2 regions of the Paenibacillus sp. BK720 genome follow, and region 1 is predicted to be linked to the other one. Evidence: a T-box and tRNA genes for the amino acid it is inferred to sense, from the RefSeq annotation. Region 1 holds a T-box; the other holds one or more tRNA genes.

What was found. The T-box of region 1 lies ahead of leuS (leucine--tRNA ligase). A T-box ahead of a tRNA ligase gene usually reads a tRNA of that ligase, here a tRNA-Leu.
Region 2: it has a tRNA-Leu gene. The T-box ahead of leuS (leucine--tRNA ligase) is inferred to sense a tRNA for this amino acid. The anticodon was not compared.

The regions. Positions count from the first base shown of each region.
Region 1 is NZ_JAASRQ010000001.1:1,031,674-1,039,017, reverse strand. Features, by position in the region: gene FHT67_RS04485 (homocysteine synthase) at 1-183, opposite strand, end outside; gene FHT67_RS04480 (ComEA family DNA-binding protein) at 339-881, opposite strand; gene comER (late competence protein ComER) at 972-1,811, shown strand; gene leuS (leucine--tRNA ligase) at 1,859-4,294, opposite strand; T-box leader at 4,370-4,585, opposite strand; gene FHT67_RS04465 (DUF350 domain-containing protein) at 4,661-5,104, opposite strand; gene FHT67_RS04460 (glutathionylspermidine synthase family protein) at 5,119-6,363, opposite strand; gene FHT67_RS04455 (aminotransferase yhxA) at 6,367-6,693, opposite strand; gene FHT67_RS04450 (RNA helicase) at 6,827-7,282, shown strand; gene arsC (arsenate reductase (thioredoxin)) at 7,334-7,344, opposite strand, start outside.
Region 2 is NZ_JAASRQ010000002.1:392,608-399,951, reverse strand. Features, by position in the region: gene FHT67_RS08610 (YqhG family protein) at 1-250, shown strand, start outside; gene FHT67_RS08605 (hypothetical protein) at 403-1,293, shown strand; gene FHT67_RS08600 (YqzE family protein) at 1,290-1,478, opposite strand; gene FHT67_RS08595 (N-acetylmuramoyl-L-alanine amidase family protein) at 1,642-2,334, shown strand; gene FHT67_RS08590 (divergent polysaccharide deacetylase family protein) at 2,299-3,126, opposite strand; tRNA gene FHT67_RS08585 (tRNA-Leu) at 3,252-3,338, shown strand; tRNA gene FHT67_RS08580 (tRNA-Leu) at 3,461-3,547, shown strand; gene FHT67_RS08575 (hypothetical protein) at 3,664-3,876, opposite strand; gene FHT67_RS08570 (hypothetical protein) at 3,897-4,211, opposite strand; gene FHT67_RS08565 (xanthine phosphoribosyltransferase) at 4,252-4,821, opposite strand; gene FHT67_RS08560 (hypothetical protein) at 5,031-5,735, shown strand; gene FHT67_RS08555 (YkvI family membrane protein) at 5,824-6,861, shown strand; gene FHT67_RS08550 (ATP-binding protein) at 6,836-7,344, opposite strand, start outside.

The DNA.
Region 1 (7,344 bases):
GGTATAAATGTTGCCGAATTCCTGAAGCGAGAACAGGTTGGCTGCATGATCCGTGTCACGGAAGCCGTAAGAGGTCGTCTGGTAAATCGGAACCGCCCGGGAAAACGTGGTCGGGTCGATCTCCTGCCCGCCGTGGACAGCCAATGTGTCGAGCGAACGTTTGTTTTGTTCTTGATTCGTCATGTGCAACAACTCCTTGATTTATGGGGTGGACATGCTTCAACCACTTCAAAGCAAACGGCTCGGTTTTGGTTGTCCAATCAAATCGAACTTCATGCCCGAATATGGTCATATAGGCCTGGGAAAACCTCCCTGCGCCTTGTCCCATTCTCTCATAATCAAGGCGATGCGACAACGCTATCTTTTATTCCGGCAAGCAGCTTGCTGCCTATTCCTTTCACCCGGAGAAGATCTTCCGCCGATGAAAAAGGACCGTTCTGTTCCCTGTCGGCGATAATGGCCTGCGCTTTGGCCGGACCAATTCCTTTCAGCGTATCCAGCTGCTCGGCTGTTGCCCGGTTAATGTCAAGCTTGCCTGACGACGGGAGTTCTTCGTCCCCTCCCGCTTCTCCTGCGCGAACCTCCGCTTGAACACTCCCCGGCGGGGTACTCGGCATCCCCGATTCGCCGTCCTTTGGTTTATCGGTCAGTTCCGCGTTTTGCGCTCCCGCTTCCGGTTCTCCCTGCATTTGCAGAGCAGCGCCAACCTCCCGGTTCAACTGCACCCATTCATCGGGCGCTTTCTCCTTTGGCTGCGCAAAGGCTGCAGCCAGCAGCACGACTGCGGAAGCTATGAGTATTAGAGGGATGATTAATTTGCTTCTATTCGAATTCGTTCGACGACCTTGGGGGAGACGGGCCATTAACAACACTCCTTTCATCAAAAAAAGGGGATTTTTAGCATTTTCCTGTCATATAAGGCAAGTCTTGAGGAATAGGTTAAAAGAGCAAATCTGTTAGGAGGGCTGAGCATGAATGTCGGATTCATTGGGACGGGCGCGATGGGTAGCCTGCTGATCGAAGCCTTCGTCGCATCTGGAGCACTCGACCCGTGTCAGATCGTAATCAGCAACCGCACCTACGCCAAGGCCCAGGCGCTTGCTGAACGATATCCCGGAATGAGAGCCGAGCGTTCGAATGCAAGCACCGCAAGCGTTAGCGACATTTTGTTTTTATGCGTCAAACCGCTTGAATATAAGAAAGTGATCGACGATCTTCTGCCGGTCCTGCGGCCGGATCAGCTTCTTATATCCATTACGAGTCCGGTTCTGATCGGGCATCTGGAAGAGCTTTTGCCCTGTAAAATCGCAAAAGTGATTCCAAGCGTCACCAACCTCGTCTGGAGCGGAGCTACCTTATGCATCTACGGCTCCCGTATTACGGAAGAGGATCAGGCTCTTATCGAAGATATGCTTGCCTTCATCAGCGAGCCGCTCCCCATCGAGGAGCCCTATACCCGAATCGTATCCGACCTTTCCAGCTGCGGACCCGCCTTTTTCGCTTATCTGGTCGAGCAGTTCGTTGATGCGGCCGTATGCGAAACGGGAATCAGCCGCGAGGATGCGGTCAGCGTTGCAAGCAACATGCTGCTTGGCACGGGACTTCTGCTGACGGAAGGCGGGTTATCCCCGGAAGATATCCAGAAGAGAGTAGCGGTTCCGGGAGGTATTACGGCACAGGCCCTGCAGCTGCTGAATCGCGAGCTTGACGGCACCTTCAACCGGCTGATCCGGACGACGCATAAAAAATTCGACGAAGACGTCGCCAAAATAAATACCGCTTTCTACGGCGAAGAGGTGAACGGACAGTAGCACAATATGTGCTGCTGGCCCGCTCACCTCTTCTTTTTATCTGCTATTTAGTTCGCTACGATGTTAACGAGCTTGCCCTTTACAACGACCACTTTGCGGATCGTTTTGCCTTCTATCAGTTCCTTCACTTTATCCATGTCTTTGGCGAGGCCTTCCATCTCTGCTTCCGCCGTATCGGCTGCAATGGAAACGCGCTCGATAATTTTACCGTTCACCTGCACGACGATTTCTACTTCATCGTCCACGGTCAATGCTTCTTCGTAAGAAGGCCATTGCTCGTAAGTGATGGAGCCCGTTCCGCCCAGCTTCTCCCACAGCTCTTCCGCGATATGCGGAGCCAGCGGGGACAGCATTTGCAGGAAGTTCTTCATCGCTTCAACCGGCAGAACATCCGTTTTGTAGGCTTCGTTAACGAAAATCATCAACTGGCTGATCGCGGTGTTAAAGCGCAGGTTCTCGAAATCATCGGTCACCTTCTTGATGGAACGGTGCCAGGTTTGCTTGAACGCTTTTGTTGTTTCGCCGTCGCTTGTGATCTTCGCGTTTACGCTGCCGTCCTCGCTGACGAACAAGCGCCATACGCGGCTCAAGAAGCGGTAAGTGCCTTCTACGCCGTTCGTGTTCCAAGGCTTCGTCGCTTCCAAAGGTCCCATGAACATTTCGTACATGCGGAGCGTATCCGCACCGAATTCGTTCACGATATCATCCGGGTTAATGACGTTGCCGCGCGATTTGGACATTTTCTCGTTATTCGTGCCCAGAATCATGCCTTGGTTAACCAGCTTGTGGAACGGCTCTTTCGTATTTACGACGCCAAGATCGTAGAGCACTTTGTGCCAGAAGCGCGCATAGAGCAAGTGAAGCACCGCATGCTCCGCGCCGCCGATGTACAGGTCAACCGGCAGCCATTCCTTCTGCTTCTCCGGCGAGCAGATCTCGTTCTCGTTCTTCGGATCGATAAAGCGCAGATAGTACCAGCAGCTTCCCGCCCATTGCGGCATGGTGTTTGTCTCGCGCCGCGCTTTCATGCCTGTTTCCGGATCAATCGTGTTTACCCACTCCGTAACGTTCGCAAGCGGGGATTCACCGGTGCCGGATGGCTTGATCGCATCCACTTCCGGCAATACAAGCGGCAGCTGATCAACGGGAACCGGCTTCATGGTGCCGTCTTCCAAGTGCAGAATCGGAATCGGCTCGCCCCAGTAGCGCTGGCGGCTGAACAGCCAGTCGCGCAGACGGTAAGTGACCTTGCCGTGCCCTTTGCCCGTGCCTTCCAAATGCTCGATCATCGTTTTGATCGCGTCTTCGTTGTTCAAACCGTTCAGGAAGTCGGAATTGACGTGTGGGCCGTCGCCTGCATAAGCCTCTTTCGTTACATCGCCGCCTTGAACCACTTCAAGGATTGGCAGATCGAACTGCTTCGCAAACTCCCAGTCGCGGGTATCGTGGCCCGGTACCGCCATGATTGCGCCCGTTCCGTAACCGGCGAGCACGTAGTCGGCAATCCAGATTGGCGTCTTCGCGCCATTAACCGGATTGATCGCGTAAGCGCCCGTAAATACGCCTGTTTTGTCCTTCGCAAGGTCGGTACGCTCCAGATCGCTCTTGCGAGCGGCTGCTTCCTTGTACGCCTCGACCGCTTCGGCTTGGTCAGCCGTCGTGATTTTTGCAACCAGCTCATGCTCGGGAGCCAGTACGCAGTAGGTTGCGCCAAACAGCGTATCCGGACGCGTTGTGAATACAACAAGCGATGCGTCGTGACCGTCAATGGAGAAGGTTACTTCGGCGCCGGTCGATTTGCCGATCCAGTTGCGCTGCATGTCTTTGATGCTCTCCGACCAGTCGAGCTCTTCCAGATCCTCGAGCAAGCGCTCGGCGTATTCCGTAATCTTCAGCATCCATTGGCGCATCGGCTTGCGGATAACCGGATGGCCGCCGCGTTCGCTAAGGCCGTCGATGACTTCTTCGTTCGCCAGAACGGTACCCAGCGCAGGACACCAGTTAACCGGTACTTCCGCCACATAAGCAAGGCCTTTGTTATACAATTGGATAAAGATCCATTGCGTCCATTTATAGTAATCCGGATCCGTCGTGCTGAATTCGCGGTCCCAGTCGTACGAGAAGCCCAGCGATTTAATCTGGCGGCGGAAATTGTTGATGTTCTCCACCGTAATCTCGCGCGGGTGGCGACCCGTTTGCAAAGCGTATTGCTCCGCCGGCAGGCCGAACGCGTCCCAGCCCATCGGATGAAGGACGTTGTAGCCGCGCATCCGTTTGTAACGGGATACGATGTCCGTAGCCGTGTAACCTTCCGGATGACCTACGTGCAGGCCCGCGCCGGACGGATAAGGGAACATGTCAAGGGCGTAAAATTTTTTCTTGCCCGGATCTTCCGTTGTTGCGAACGTTTTGTTCTCATCCCAGTACTTCTGCCATTTCGGCTCTACCACGAGCGGGTTGTAGCCTTGAAATTCCTGACTCATCATCATTTCCTCCTAAAAAGTGTGCACGCGAGCGCATCACCGACATAAAAAAACTCCCGCCCCTAGCGTATTATCGCTAGGGACGAGAGATTATTCCCGTGGTACCACCCTAGTTAACGTCCGGCATGCTTTGCCTTCCGTTCACTCATTGCCTTTAACGCCGGCTAATCGTTGCGCGATTACGCAAAAGCTCCAAGGCGAGATTCACATCGCTGCAGGTCCGGCTTGCACCATCCGCCGGCTCTCTTAGCCTTGCTCCGCGATATTACTGCTCCTCTTCAACGCCGTTAAGTATAGAAAAACATGGTTAGACCCGATTATAACGCCAGGGACTCAACTTGTCAAGATATGAGGTTATTTATCAAGCTAGCCGAGCAGCTCCGGATTATAAGTAAGGCATCCGGCAATAACCATGCCCACGCTGCACGAAATAAGCAAGATAAGAATGCCTACCGCGATGTTGTTTTGCTCAATCGATTTGAAGATGGTCACATTTACTTTGAGCCCTTTGCCGAATAAATAAGTAATCAGCTCCGTCAAGTAGTAGAGGATTACTAGCGCAACGATCCCGATTGCGCCCCATAGCAGCATATCGGAGAGCGACACCGAGTTTTCCGCAGCCGCCCGTATGACGATGGCGAGACCTGCCAGCCTGCCGCCAAGCGACAAGGCCGCCGAAGCATTCCCTTTGAATATAAGGGCGAATTCCTTATTTTTGGTGGTCAATTCGAACAAGAGAAGCCCTGCTATCATAATCGCAAAGCCCGTCAATGAATAAAGCAAGAAATCCACGTATAAATTAGTGTCCATTGCACATTAGCTCCTCACTCTGATTTAGTAATGCCAACCGGCATGAAATAAGATAAATTATCCGTAATCGGGCTGCCAATCCGAATGCCTATGGCACCGGCTTTTCCCCCGACCAGAAAACTTCCGTACATGTATGAGCCCTCACGTTCTCCCTTTTCCGTCCGGAATGCAGCTGTGGGCAGCTCTACGTATTCCTGATAGACCGGAAGGTAATGTGCGTAAGAATTATGTTTATCCTCTGCCGCTAACGTCCCGTCGCCATCGAAAATTTTCACCGTATCCCCTTCGCGCCCAAACGCCGGTTTCATTACGTATTTCGTCCGCTCTTTAAGAAAGCGGTCCGGCTCCAGATAGGTCGGCAGAAAATACTCTCCGATCCAACGCTGCTCCTCTTCCGTAAAGAATGGACTCCTTTCTTCATGCAAGCCCCAAATAATAGCCTGGACCGCCTTGGATTGGAGAAGGAACGCAGACGGCGGGTTAATGACCGCGAGCTTCTTCCGTTCGATAAGCTCCAGCAGCCACAGTCCGATCGGATTTCCTTCTTCGTCTTCATCCTCAATAAAATTCTCCACCGGGAAGGTCTGGCGGTACAGAACGTGAATGCGATTTCCCTCCCCATCGTACAACCCGATATGCCGGATAATTTGAAGCTGGTCAAGCGGAACAAAGGTCGAAGGCAACGGCAGTAAGCTCTGTAAGTAAAGAGCCGTGCTCGCGTCTTCCACGTTATCTCCATGCGCCGTAAACGCAACATGAGGAGCAATCGGATCGTCCCCGAGATATTCCAGACTTTCGATAACCGCTTTCTCGACCGCAAACGCAAGCTGCGTCTCATAGCCCTTATTCGGGTTATGGCGGTCAAAGGCTTCGCATACCAGGCCGTTCACATGGTGGAGCTCCTTGATAAAAGTAGGAGTATCCGAATTGATCTCCATGCATTTGTACGTATCTCCTGCCTTCACCAAATCCAGCCTGGCGATCACGCTTTCGACCGATAAGCTTCTCATTCTTAGGTAAGACAAGGTTGCGCGCGGAAAACCAAGCATCAGCAAAGTCTCGTCATCCACGGTGCGAAGCAATTGGGCGGCCTTGCAAAAAATATGGCCGATCCGGTTCGTCGATTCGCGAATCTTATGAACCTCTTCCTTCGTTACATCGTATAGGTCATAGAGGGAATACTCCTCGCCGTACAAATCTGCCCAATACCCTTCAATCCCGGAATAAAACGCGCTTCTCTCTTCGGCGAAATCCTTCACGGCTTAGCCTCCGCTAATGGAGCTGCCTTTGCCAAAGCCGGAGCTCGTTTTGCCGGATACGCTGGATTTATAAGCAGAATAGGCACTGCTTTTTTGCAGGGCGGACCGGGACGAATAATAACTGTTGCCATAGTAATAATTCCGGTAGTAAGAGGAGCTGGAATCGTCGCAGCGGTATACGCCGTTTTTGCTGTCCCACTCCCAGTCCCTGCATTGGCTGTCCGTTGGCTGAGCGGTTCTCGGATAAGTCGTCGATTGACCGCAGCCTGCCAGGGCGGCAGCCATTGCAACGGCAGAGACGCCAAGCATTGCTTTTTGAGTTAAATTCATAGACTAGCATCCTCCAAGCTTCATAGTTCCTATAAAGTTATATCATATTTTGATAGGAATGCAGCAGGAAAAGTTAATGTTTCCATAAAATGATGGTATGATATTGAAATCATTTTGATTCGGAGTGAATGAGATGAATAAATTAACGTATTTTGTGGACAAAGGATTTAATGAATACGAGCCGTTGATGGAGTACCCTTCCGCTAATGTCGGGATCGATGAGATGTATGCCCGTCAATTGTGCACCTACCTGATTGCAAACGGAGTTCAATACGAATTAACCTCAAACGAAATGCAGGAAAAGGAAGAGATGCTGATCGTCAAGCGAATCGGGCCGAACGAAAATTACGGAGACGAATCGAACTACCGGGGACGCGGCATTTATATCGAATTCAGAAAGCCGAGCGAACGGGGACGCAAGCTGACCGAGATCCGCAGCGCCAGCCATTACGAGGTCATCCGCTACTTGCTGAAGGATATCGTAGACGTTCCGGGCTATGGTCCGATGTTTACGACATCAACCGAAATTGACGAGGACCGGGGCTGTTACGTGGTTTACGTCCGCGGCATGAACGAGCCGGAGGATTAGGTGAAACGGCTGTCGCCGTCCTTGGCGGAGCTCCAATTAAAAAAAGCTGCCTTAACGGCAGC
Region 2 (7,344 bases), on a different contig from region 1:
AACGCTGGAACGCAAGCTCAGAAATTACGACTATGCTTGGGCTGCCGATGCTGCGGCAAGGCTGGAGGAAGAGCTCGACAGAATCCGGCATTATTACGATCCGATGATCAAGCATGCCGAAGAAAATGCCAAGGAAGCCATCGAAGAGCAATTCAACCAGCGCCAGACCGAGATCAAATGGCAGTATGAACCGCGGGTGACGGCTTCCGCCATTAACTGCGGTATTTTCCACCTGGAAGGCATTGAATAGAGACAATCAGACGGCATTCGCATCAATACGCCAAAAATAGAACGACCGATTGATCTGCGCCCGCGACAGGTTCCAACAGCCTTCTGCGGGCTTGTCCCATATAATGAGATCATGTCAGAAACGGATGCAAAAGAAAGAAAGGATGTGCCAGGGTGAATAAGTGGATTCGACATACGGTTATTGCCGCATTGGTGGTGTCAACATTCCTTGTCACGGCTCAAAGCCTTCAGGCGGAATCGATTCCGTCCGCGACGGTTCAACAAGAAACGGAGCTTCAATCCACCGTACGCGGCTGGATGGACGAGCTTGCCAAGTTACCGGAGTTCAAAGCGTGGAGTCATGCCGAATTTGCCGTATCGCCTCTTGGACCCGGCATGCACAGCTGGATTGCGATTGTAAAAGATAAAGGACAACCGGCCGGGTACTTGGTTATTCAAGCCAAGGAAAATGGCGGGTTTGCGCTTGGGGAATACGGTAAGGGGGAATACTTGTTTGACCAGACTACGCTGCGCCAATCCCTTGCCCAGCTGGAGCTTCTCTCCTCCTTGCCGGATTCGAACCAAGCTTTGTATATTCATCCGTTGCTCGCCGTCTGGGACGTTAGCGGCTCAACGGAAGACACGTATTTGGACGGTATGAGCGGCGAATGGCTCCCGTTGCAGCAGGATACTTGGGAAAAAACCGCCAAAGCGGAAGAAGGACTTGCCTCGCGTTACGCCCTTCAAGGCAACACCTTGATTGTGAGAGCCGTTAAAAGCCGTTCTTTTGATCCGTACAATGAAATGCCGTGGCTTACGGAAAAACCGATTACAGCGTCCGCCGAGGATACCGGCATCGTGCTCAAAGCTTTAAGCTCCACAACGCCTCTCCGCTTTACGGTAGAGCGCTTTAATAAGGAGATGCTTTATGTGTGGTCGGTAACCGGCTATCACAACTGGGGCGACGGCAATGTCTATGCCGCCCTGGAAACAGATGAGCTCGGCAGCAGCACAAGGTACATTCCCCTCAAGCTTCTTGCCGAGCTCGGTCACTTCTATCGCTAACGTTCCGTACGGCCTCTCCACCATAACAATACGCTGGCGCCGCCCCATCCAAACCAGCGCGACAGCCAATGCTCCCTTGCAGCCTTGGCTGTCGCCTTCGCCGCTTTGCGTTCATCCCTCGGCGTCTCGATGTAGTTCACAAATTCCACGGTCATATATTTAATCAGATCATGTCCATTTGCCACTTCGATCACCTCTTCGGTTTATTTGTTACTAGAAGTTTGCCCGGAATGTCCAGATCGTAAACATGCATGAGTTTTCCTTCAATAAGCCACGCTATCGATAGCTGCTTTACGCGCAAGTCTTGGCCTATTGAAGGAGGAATTCAAATTGTTTGTCGTGCGTGTTATGGTTTTTGCGTTAATCGGCTTGCTTTGCCTTGCGCCCGAGCTGTCAGCTGCCTTTCCGGAAAACAAACAGCAAATCGCCCATGCGCCCGAGGACGGTTGGACGATGCCTTCGGCTATTGTGTTGATTGATGCCGGACACGGAGGAATTGACGGGGGCGCATCAGCCGGGAATACCTTGGAAAAGGATATCAATCTGGCCATCGCCCAGAAGCTTTACCTGCTTCTTAATAGTCAGGGGATCCCGGCCGTACTGAATCGTACCGGCGATTATGCGCTAAGCGAAGACAACCGATGGCATGTGAGCAGATCGCGGCATAAGCGCGATTTGTCGCAACGCCGCCAGTTAACCGACGAGATCGAGACCACCATGCTGGTCAGCCTTCACGTGAACTGGACCAAGGACCGATCCAAGCATGGTCCGCTTGTGCTGCATCAGTCTACCGGGGAAAGCGCGCTTCTTGCATTTTGCATACAGGATACGCTGAACAGACAACAGCAGACCGCCTTTTACCCGAGGGAGGGCAAGCCTTTCTATTTGCTGCGCAAGGTGGACCAGCCAGCCGTCATTGTCGAAATGGGCTTTATCAGCCATGAAGGCGACCGTACGATGCTCACAGATCCTCGGGAGCAGCTGCGCGTAGCGTCGGCAATCGCCTCAGGGATTCGGCAGTATAAATGGATCACCCGATAACGAAGGCACCAGCTGCGACAGCTTAACGAATTCAACCTGGCCGTCCGATTGCATCGTCGGAATGGATGCTTTGAGGACGGCTGCCGTTTTTTTGCCCGGAGGTCCAACATGACCAATAACGATGCAAGTATCATGGGATTCCAGATGCTTCTTCGCAATCGTCATTTGTTTCGACACATGCTGCTCCGTATACACGTCATCAAGGAATACGTTGTTTGCGAGTGCGGGCACGCCAAGCTCCTCGGTTACCTTGGGCACCACGGTTTTAAAGGTTGTACGGCTGTCGAGGAAAAATAATCCTCGCTCCTTGCAGACCGACAGGACGATCCGCATAATCCGTTCATCGGCCGTAATTTTGGAGCCCATATGATTGTTCATGCCTACCGCATAAGGAACGTTATCAATGGCGTCCTCTACCCGTTTCTTAATCTCGGCGTCGCTAAGGTCAGCCGTGATTGCCCCCGGGCCCAGCCAATTTTTTTGCCCTTTATTGGGCTCCATCGGCATATGCACAATGACGTCATGCCCAAGGCGATGCGCTTCCTCGGCATCCTTTTTGGTGGTAGGCATAAACGGCATAATCGCGACCGTAAATTTCACGGGCAGCTGCAGCATCTCTTCCGTGCCGTTCATTCCGTTGCCGAAATCATCAATGACAATCGCAAACTGTCTTCCGGACTCCGGTTGTCCTTCCTCTGCGGCCACCGCTTGCCCCGCTCCGGAAGGAATGATTAACACGAGTGCAATGAGCCAGATGACAGCTGCCCTTTTCGATTTGTTCACATCATACACCCTTTCCCTTTTATCCCCTTCATTGTTTGTCCAACCGAGGAAAAATATGCTGAATTTTGCAACTTTATAAGACGGGTTGACGAACGAAACCCGTACATGCTACCATTAGGGACGTATTAAGGCATGCGGTCGTGGCGGAATTGGCAGACGCGCTAGATTCAGGTTCTAGTGGTGTAACAGCCGTGGAGGTTCGAGTCCTCTCGACCGCACCATACATAAAGGGGTTCCAGCGCATGAGCTGGAGCCCTTTTCTTTGTTTTAACTTTTCCTTAACAAATGACTTGACTCATCTTATCCGTTAATGGTATGATATCATTCGTTGGCAACAACATATGCGGTCGTGGCGGAATTGGCAGACGCGCTAGATTCAGGTTCTAGTGGTGTAACAGCCGTGGAGGTTCGAGTCCTCTCGACCGCACCATACATAAACAGTCAAAGGTTTTGGTTAGTCTAGCGATAGATTACCGGAACCTTTTTTTCTTGCTCAGCACAAAAAAGCAGGAAACCCTGTATATACAGAGTTTCCTGCCACACTTGCTATTCCGCGGAACCGCGTTCGCTTGAGGCAAGCTCAAAACGGTAATTGCGGCTCAGCTTGACGACTCTCCTATTATGGCGACGGATTACGACGGTTGAATCATCCCATGCAACAACGATCCCAACCACGTCGTTCACTTCCATCTCATCGCGCACGACACGGATTTTTTCGCCGCTCTGGCGAAACCGATCCAACTGCTCTTCACTAATCACCGCTAATCCCTCCGTACGGACTAACCGACATGCTCCTTGGAATCATTGGTTTCATACCATTCATCGAGCACTCTCGAAGACATGACGCGCTTGGCGATATATTCTGCCTGACGTTCCGTGAATTGACCTTTCCATTCCTCACCGAGCTCTTCGCAAAGCTTCACAATCGTAAGAAGCTCCGACCATGCAACATAACGCTTGTACCAGAAAAATTGCGGATGCTCAATCATATAAGGATACAAATCATCAAATTCCGTATGCTTGCAATCTAGCGCGCGTTCGAAGTGAACTTTCGCGTCACCCAGTTTCGCAGTCAAAAATTCAGAAGTTATCATTGCCGCTGCCTCCCCTCGGTTCCTTCACTCTCATTATAACTTAGTCGAACTGAATTTGCCCGTTTTTCAAAGAAGTAACATTTACTAGCGATTCTACCCGTACCCCTTGCTCGCGAAGCGTTCTCGAACCGGCCTGGAAGGATTTCTCGAGGACAATCCCCATGCCAGCCAGCTCTGCGCCTGATCTCTCAATGATCTTGATCAGTCCGCGGGCCGCATCGCCGTTTGCGATAATATCGTCGATGAAGAGCACTTTATCCTCAGCCGACAAAAACTGCTTCGACACCATAATATCGGTCACCATCCCCTTTGTAAAGGACGGAACACGCTCCGAATACGCATCCGGATCCGCGATTAGAGTTTTCTTGCGGCGCGCAAATACAAGCGGTACACCTAGTACGTACGCCGTGGCATAAGCAACGGGAATACCGGAGGATTCAATCGTAACGACTTTCGTAATTTTCTCGTCAGCAAACCGTTTTGCGAATTCATGTCCCATTTCCATCGTAAGAGCAGGATCGACCTGGTGGTTAAGTATGGAATCCAGCCGCAACACATCGTTTGAAAGCACCGACGCTTGCTCTAAAATTCGTTCTTTTAAAATATCCATCGTCATTTCCCTCCACCAAAATCTCTTTTCGATAACTTACCATAGGATAGGCGAACAACGCAACCCGGCTTTTTCATTTTTTTTGTCGAAGCAGGAGACGAATCATTTTATATAGAAGAGATATATAAAGCAAAGCAACTTTTTCCAGATATGGACGTTAATTAAGATAAGATAGGGGACAAAAAGCGACCCAAAAGGAGCGCAATCGCATGAACAAAACAACGCGAAACTACAAGGCGGCAAAATGGTCGGCCGTGATCGCCTTTACTCTCATTGCGGCAACCGGCTGTTCCGACCCATCGAATTCAACTCCCCCTTTGGGTATGCAGCCAACCGAGCGTTCTTCGGGTACCTATCCAACTGGCGATAGTCCGCAGAAAACCTACTCTCAAGGGCAGGATAGCCGGAAATACGGCAAAGAGCCCGAAGCAAGCGGCGCAAATGCATCCGGCGGAGATACGAGCGCGGAATCTTCCGGCAAAAGCGCATCGCCGTCCGGCACCGGCACAGCAAGCAAACAACCGCAATGGGACGCCTCCCATCCGGTCATGCTGGGGCTTCAGATTGGCGATTCCCATACCAAAGTATCCGAGCGCTATGGCAAAGCAGACGACGTATACAGCCTGAAGGACGACGCGGAGACCATAGAGGTTCACGAATACAAAGGTTTTGCCGTGGGGATCAACGAGGACAAAGCGATCCAGTACATAGAGGTTTACGATAAGTCGATTGCAACCGGGCTTAGCGGCGTTCGTGTCGAGGATAAGTCGGAAACCGTGCTTAAAGCGCTTGGAAAACCAACTTCCCAGAACAGCTACATTATTACTTACCAAGGCAAAGACTCGCTGCTTAAATTCGATCTTGATCCGGATCATAACAAAATCGTATCCATTAAGCTGTTAGCCGCCGCGTAACGGCTCTCCCATCCGGAAGTTGCTGTCATGCCCGTCCCTACTCGGACATACCTTCTTATATAGAAGGTTATTTTCGGGAGGACATGCCATGGTAAAGCGTACGGGAAAGGTTCTGCAAATCGCATCCACTTATATAGGTACAATTGTAGGCGCCGGTTTCGCGACTGGGCAGGAGATCCTGCAGTTTTTCACCCGCTTCGGCTACTGGGGTACACTGACGATCGCTGTCGCGACGGCGCTCTTTATATGGCTGGGCGGCAAAATGATGCTGATTGCGAGCGAAATCGGAGCAAGGTCCTACGAGGATCTGAATATTGCGTTGTTTGGCGATAAGTACGGAAAATGGATCAGCCATTTCATGCTGGTCGTGCTGCTGGGCGTAACGGCCGTGATGCTTGCCGGCGCGGGGACCATCTTTTACGAGAATTGGAATGTCTCCTATCAAACGGGATTAATCGTCACCATTGCCGCTTGTTTCTTCCTGCTTCGAAAAGGGATGAAAGCGATCCTGACGGTGAATGCGATTGTGGTTCCGGTGATGCTGCTCTTCACCGCTCTTATTATGGTAGACACGTTCCAAACGCCTGAAGCGGACAGGTTCATTACGATTGCGACCGACCATTCGGTATGGGCGGCATGGGCCTCCCCGTTTCTGTATACCGCCTTTAACCTGTCGATGGCGCAAGCCGTTCTTGTGCCGCTCGGGTCGGAGGTTAAAGACCGGAAAACGATTGTGCTAGGCTCATGGATTGGCGGCATCGGAATTGGCATTATGCTGCTGGCCGGACATATCGCGTTATCCGTTCATATGCCCGGCATCCAGCAGTTTGCCATCCCGATGGGAGGCATCGCCAAGCAGCTTGGCCATATCGTGCAGTATATTTATATTTTCCTCATATTCGCGGAGATCTTTACGACGCTTATTGCCGATATTTACGGGCTGACCCTCCAGCTCCAGGAGCGGCTGAAATGGTCGCGTCCTTTCATAACCTTTGGGATTCTCGCCTTCTGCTATGTTGCGAGCCAAATCGGTTTTGGCCCGCTGCTCTCCACGCTTTATCCGATTTTCGGACTGATCAGCTTAGGCTGGCTGTATCTGGTCATTCGACGAAAGATGGCCCACTGACGGCCGGGCGTGCGCCGGGCAGCTCGATTTGAACGGCATGGGGCATGCTTGCTTGCAGCGCAGCCCGTATATGCTCATGGCAGGTAAACAGAATCACTTGGCGCGATAGCGACAATTCCCCGAGTAATTGGGCAACGGCGTGCAAGCGCTGGCGGTCGAAGTTCACAAACAAATCATCCAGCAGCAGCGGCATGCCCGCTGCTGCTGTTCGTTCCACGGCAAGCGCAAGGCGCATAGCCAGGTACACCAGTTCGGCCGTGCCGCGGCTTAACATAGCGGAATCGATCAAACGGTTGTCCGGCGTCTCGAGCCGGATGGAAGGCTGGTCCGGGGTCGTCGTTACCCGGATATACCTTCCTTCCGTAAGCCGTCGGACATAGTCGCCGGCCAGCCTGAGCAAGGCAGGCTGCCGCTCTTCCTCATACGTTCGTTTCGTTGTCCTAATAAGGGAGGCGCTGACGGCCAGCACGGCATAACGCTCGG